DNA from 2 places in the Ectobacillus soli genome. Region 1 is predicted to be linked to the other one. Evidence: riboswitches for the same ligand, from Rfam matches in the RefSeq annotation. Region 1 holds a riboswitch; the other holds the start of a gene.
What was found. A riboswitch is a leader RNA that binds a small molecule or an ion and turns the genes downstream of it on or off. The one in region 1 is predicted to bind thiamine pyrophosphate.

Region 1 (3,357 bases):
ATCCCTTAAAAAAGTATCAGGAATGATCGGAGCGCTCCGCGGCGGTTATATGAATGTGTTTGTAACTACAGGAGAGGCAGCCAAATGCATTTTGGAACAGACAGAGTAACACCTTGTTTTCTCTTCTATTATTTCCCCATTCCTGTAGGCTATTCTTTGATTGATTTGCATACATCATTTCCAATTTAGGAGCCACTTACCTAGAATCTCTTCTTCGCTATAGCAAATAATAAAAGTGAAAATAGTTCACGATGAAGGAGGGATTTAGTGAGGAGTTTTTGTTTTTTTTCAAAAATTGCGGTTCTTTCTATTTTTGTACTTGGGGTAAGTGGCTGTGGATATAATGCAAACACTGGAATGAACAATGCAGCCGACAATCGACAAAATATGCCTAGAAATGAGTTGGCACGTCCAGGTATTGATGGTGATAATGTACCAAAGCATGAATACATGCGCTCTAACACAGGTGGAGGATATATAACACCAGTTCCAGTTGCCTATTCTCCTCAAAGTGGTTCGAATACAGGATTATGTCCATGTCAAAATCAAGGAAATGCTATAGCACCAAAAGCACCAACGCCGAGCCAGACACCACCGACACCTTCTAATGCTGCAGTTGATAGTATGGAGGCGAAGGTTGTTCAATTAACAAATGATCAGCGACGTAAAAATGGACTTCCTGATCTTCAACTGGATACTACATTGGCCAGTATGGCTCAAGAGAAATCAAATGACATGCTTAATAAAAATTACTTTTCGCATACCAGCCCAACGTATGGGTCACCTTTTGATATGATGAAAATATTTGGGATTACGTATTCTCATGCTGGTGAAAATCTTGCAAAAGGACAACGCTCCGCAGAGGAAGTTGTACAAGCTTGGATGAACAGCACAGGTCACCGTGCTAACATTTTAAATGTGAACTACACAAAGATTGGTGTTGGTCATTCGTCAAGTCAAGACTATTGGTCACAAGAATTCATTGGGAAGTAAACCACTCACTGTCTTTGCGGATTTAAATATGGAAATGTAGAGTTAAATTATTAATCATTTAAAGATCAGTAACGTATAGAGAAGGACCATTCTACGATAGTAGAATGGTCCTTTTGCTATTTAGTGCTCTACCAAGCTGCTTACCGGGACACTTTGCTCTGCATCTGGCTCATGTAGAGGATAGATCCGAGCCATGGAATTATCATTTACTTCCTGGATATAAACGGGAATTCCATCAAAGGTAACGTTTGCCATAATGGGTGAAGATGCAATCTGTTTTGCTCGTTGATTGTTCAAACTTGTTGCCTCCTTGTATATCGGATATAGAAATCAGTCTAGTTTTTGAGGTTTAGTATGGATGTATACGTAGAACAACTTTTTCCTTATGTTAAAAAGTTATTCATATTGTTTATGTTGAAAATACTATTTCCTTTTTCTGAAAATTATGATATGTTTTACATGCAAACTTAATAGTAATACGTAAAGCTCTACTAGGGGTGCCCAATTGCTTGGACTGAGAAAAGAATGCGTAAATTCTTTGACCCTTTGAACCTGATCTGGATCATACCAGCGTAGGGAAGTAGTACGAAGGCGTCTTCTTTTGTTCAGCACGCCACTACTTTTTGACGATGAATCAGGTTCTGTGTATACAGAACCTTATTTTATTGTCTTTCCTTTACTTGATTGCCACTCAATCAAGCGGAGAAACTATGCTGTAGCTCCTAGGTCACAAAGCCATTTTAAGGAGGAAGTTACATGCAGAAGCAAGATGTAAACGTAGAATTAAAATCACAGTTTATGGGAAGTAAGAAAGTGTACGTGGAAGGTTCCAGAGGAGATATTCAAGTTCCTATGAGGGAAATTGAGTTAAGCCAGACGGTTACGTCCTTCGGGGAAGAAGAAAATGCTCCTGTTCGTGTATATGATACGAGCGGTCCTTACACAGACATAGATTGTGATGTTGACATTAGAAAAGGACTTCCGAAATTACGCAAACAATGGATTTTGGAACGTAATGATGTACAGACGTGTGCAGGGAGAGAAATCAAACCTGTAGATAACGGATACACAGAAGATGATATTCGTGCAAATCTTGAATGGTTTCCAAATCGAACGACAGCACCGCTACGGGCAAAAGAAGGGCAAAATGTAACGCAAATGCATTACGCAAAGCAAGGCGTGATTACCTCTGAAATGGAGTACATTGCGATTCGTGAAAATATGGATCCGGAGTTTGTTCGGGATGAGGTAGCAAAGGGACGAGCCATTATACCAGCAAATATTAATCACCCAGAAAGTGAGCCAATGATTATTGGACGTAATTTTCTAGTCAAAATAAATGCGAACATTGGGAATTCTGCTGTTAGTTCCTCAATCGAGCAAGAGGTTGAGAAAATGACGTGGGCTACAAGATGGGGCGCAGATACGATTATGGATCTATCAACAGGTAAAAATATTCATACAACGAGAGAGTGGATTGTTCGCAATGCTCCTGTTCCGGTTGGTACAGTACCTATTTATCAGGCACTTGAAAAAGTAAATGGCGTAGCAGAGGATTTAACATGGGATGTATACCGAGATACATTAATTGAACAGGCGGAACAAGGCGTCGATTACTTTACGATTCATGCTGGGGTTTTGTTACGCTATGTTCCGTTAACTGCAAAACGCACAACAGGGATTGTATCCCGCGGTGGTTCCATTTTGGCACAGTGGTGTCTAGCGCATCATCAAGAAAACTTCCTATACACACATTTTGAAGAAATATGTGAAATCTTAAAACAATACGATATTTCTGTTTCACTTGGAGATGGATTACGACCAGGATCATTAGCTGATGCCAATGATGAAGCACAATTTGCTGAGCTTGAAACGTTAGGAGAGTTAACGAAAATCGCATGGAAGCATGATGTACAGGTTATGATTGAAGGTCCAGGTCATGTGCCCATGCATAAGATTAAAGAAAATATGGATAAGCAGCTTGAAATCTGTCAAGAAGCACCGTTTTATACATTAGGACCGTTAACAACTGATATCGCACCAGGATATGACCACATTACATCAGCCATCGGCGCTGCAATGATTGGTTGGTTTGGAACAGCAATGCTTTGTTACGTAACGCCAAAAGAGCATCTCGGATTGCCAAATAAAGATGATGTTCGGGAAGGCGTCATTACTTACAAAATTGCTGCTCATGCTGCTGATTTAGCAAAGGGACATCCGGGTGCTATGGACCGAGACAATGCTTTATCGAAAGCACGCTTTGAATTTCGATGGAACGATCAATTTAACTTATCCCTCGATCCAGAACGTGCAAGAGAATACCATGACGAAACGCTTCCAGCTGAAGGAGCAAAAACAGCT
Region 2 (3,357 bases), on a different contig from region 1:
AGAAAGGATACACGTTGCCGCATTCCACCTGACAAATCCTTTGGGTATTTGTTTTCATAGCCTTGCAATCCAAACTTCTCTAAATATTCGATTACTTTTTCTTGTGCTTTCTTTTTCTTCATTCCTTGGCATTCAAGCGAGATGGCTGCATTTTCTAAAATACTTCGCCACGGCAGCAACAAATCAGATTGGGGCATATAACCAACTGCACGGCTTCCGCGACTAACCGTAACATCTTGGATTGTGATACTTCCTTTATTTGTCTCTTCAAGTCCTGTAAGTAGCCTAAAAATAGTACTTTTCCCACATCCACTCGGTCCGATAATACTTATAAATTCACCCTGTTCAATCTGAAAATCCAAATCTTGGAGTATATTCTGTTTTTCTCCGTCATACGCAAACGAAACGTTATGAAAGCGAATGATGTTCTGCAAATCCCCACATCTCCTTACGGTACGCCATATCCCAGAACAAATATTCAAAACGACTTGTATTGATAAATATCTCTTCTAAACGAAGCAGCTCTTGTTTACTTTTACCTTCCGCGATTTCATTTAGCAAATCAATCATCCAAATGCAAAGTTCCCCGTACTCACTTGAGCTGTAGCCGCGAATCCACTCCCCATAAAACGGATGATCTACACTACCAGCAATTGCACTTAAGCGCTTTCCTATTTCCCAATAGCTCCACATACAAGGAAGTAAGGATGCAACCAACTCTGCAAGCGTCCCGCTTTGAGATACGGAAAGCATATAATGGGTATACGCTAAATTCATAGATGCAGACTTCGCCTCATCTAACTCCTGTAGATTGATTCCAAGACGCTGTGCATATTGCCTATGCAAGTTCATCTCACCATTTAAAATAGAGTCAATTTGCTTTGCAAATTTCCCCATAACAGTTGGGTCTGTTGCTTTTACAACTCCTAGAGCATATACCTTCGCATAATCTAGCAAGTACAAATAATCTTGGATGATATAAAATTGGAATTTACTACGATCGAGTGTACCGTCACCAATACCCGTAACAAACGGATGTTCATAAATTACTTTCCATACTGGCTTTGATCTCTCATATAGTTCATCACAAAATTTCACGAAAAAATCCCTCTCTCTATTTAATAACTCTGCTTGGCATACAAAAAGCCGCTTCTCATAAAGAAGCGGCTGTAAACAATGGATACTATTCATCGTCATACATCACTTCCCTTCGCTAGCATTACCTAGATCAGGTTCATAAGGGTTAAGGCAGTCGCCTCTCTCAGCTCATTTCGCACCCCTAGTGAAAAAGATATACACAAATAAAAAAGCCCAATTATTCACGACAGGAAAGTGGGCATTAATTTCATCGTCCGTTTGCTTTCCTCCGCTAGAATTATCTAGATCAGGTAAAAAGGGTCATGGACTTAAGGTCTCCTCTCAGCCGGCAACACCAGCTCCCCTAGCAATCTCATTAAATTGTGAACTTATTGTAACATTACGTTGCTTTTCCTGCAACTGTTTTACCTTGTAAGAACAATAGTTGGAAAAAATAACAGGTATTTCGTTCACCATCTTATCAAATCATCTAGTTTTTTAAGTACTATTATACGATTCGTTCTTGATTGCGAACTGTCAATAGTACTTTGTTACATTTTTATGATATTTTTTTGTTATTTTTATAAACAATAACAGATAAATGTTAAAAATAACAAAAACTATTATAAATATATTGAAAAATCATTAAATTAATAGAATAATATATATAGATGATAGTCATTTTAATTTATAACTACCTCATTTTTATATATAGCTCTATATGCAATTATTATTATAATAGGAGGAATTGCTATGAACGCTAGAACTCTTTTCGTTTCATCCGTTGCACTAGCTGCTTTACCATTCATTGTAGATTCTGTACAAGCAAGCAGTAATACTGCTGGAACTGTAAATGCAACCTATTTAAATGTTCGAACCGGTCCTAGTACAAATGATAGCGTAATTGGTGCCTTACCAAATCAAAGCAGCGTTACCATTCTAGGAGAAAGCGGTAATTGGTACAAAATTCAATACAACAATCAAGTTGCTTATGTAAGCAAAGATTATGTTACAGTTTCTTCTTCCAAATACAAAGTAACAGCAGATTCACTACGTGTTCGTAGCGGCGCAAGTACCAGTTCTTCTATTATAGGAATGTTAGGTAATGGGGATGAAGTTACAGTAGAGTCTGAAAATAATGGCTGGTGCAAAATTACATATAACAATCAGGCTGCCTATGTAAGCAAAGCTTTTCTCGCTTCCTCTAATTCTTCCACTTCATCTTCTGTTCAATCAACTTCTACATTTTATGTAAATGCAGATAGTTTACGTTTCAGAACAGGACCTGGAACAAACTATAACATTATTGATGTATTATCAAGTGGTCAAAAAGTAGAAGTAACTGGTCAATCCGGAAGTTGGTATAAAGTTCGTTACAACGGAAATGATGGATATGTTTCTAAAGATTATCTTTCTACTTCACAGAATGTAGCTACTTCTAGTTCTACTTCCACATCACAAGCTTCTTCTATCTTACATTGGCCTGCTTCTGGTGGAATTGTTACGAGTGATTTCGGTCCAAGATGGGGTAGCATGCACTATGGTGTCGATATTGCAGCGCCAGGAAATATCCAAATTCTTGCCGCAGCTTCCGGTACGGTCAGCCGTTCCTATTATTCTACAAGCTATGGTAATGTTGTATTCCTTACTCATCACATTAATGGACAACTTTACACAACCGTATATGCTCATATGAAAAATCGCTATGTAAGCGAAGGTGATACGGTCAGCCAAGGTCAAGTTCTAGGTTACATGGGAAGCACCGGAGAAGCTACAGGACAGCATTTACACTTCGAGCTTCACAAAGGAGAATGGAATTTCGCAAAATCAAATGCCATTAATCCTCTTCCTTATTTGCAACATTAAAAGTAGGCATTTATACAAAGCCTATTCGGAGGTTCGTTTGAATGAAAGATATACCTATATTTTTAGAATTATTATCCTTATTCGGACTTATTTGCTGTCTGTTTATCTTTAATGCAAGTCTTGCTTTTTTAATTATCTTAGTCTCATTTGTATCGTGTGAAATTTTTATGGAATGGCTTCAATTAAAACTTGCATCTTGGTTATCCATTACATACAAATTATCATATATAATTGCAGTCGGCATTGTAGCTATTAAAGAAAATGGACTGCATATGTCCTCTATGTTTGCAGTTTTCTTTATAGCCATACTACTTATCATTCCAAATCAATCTTCAATTGTGGAGACGACCCGGGGATAAGACAAGTCGATGATTACAAAAACTTCAATTCGAACCTTTATCTTATATATAAAAA

Region 2: linked by a shared signal. The riboswitch ahead of tenA (thiaminase II) and the one ahead of thiC (phosphomethylpyrimidine synthase ThiC) in region 1 are both predicted to bind thiamine pyrophosphate.

Annotation. Positions count from the first base shown of each region.
Region 1 is NZ_JBGJZM010000002.1:493,057-496,413, reverse strand. It holds partial or broken gene ACAN53_RS14220 (sugar-binding domain-containing protein) at 1-109, shown strand, start outside; gene ACAN53_RS14215 (CAP domain-containing protein) at 268-993, shown strand; gene ACAN53_RS14210 (H-type small acid-soluble spore protein) at 1,114-1,290, opposite strand; TPP riboswitch at 1,477-1,589, shown strand; gene thiC (phosphomethylpyrimidine synthase ThiC) at 1,750-3,357, shown strand, end outside.
Region 2 is NZ_JBGJZM010000001.1:2,327,544-2,330,900, forward strand. It holds gene ACAN53_RS11760 (ABC transporter ATP-binding protein) at 1-434, opposite strand, end outside; gene tenA (thiaminase II) at 409-1,098, opposite strand; TPP riboswitch at 1,189-1,291, opposite strand; TPP riboswitch at 1,345-1,453, opposite strand; gene ACAN53_RS11770 (SH3 domain-containing protein) at 1,831-2,943, shown strand; gene ACAN53_RS11775 (hypothetical protein) at 2,985-3,302, shown strand.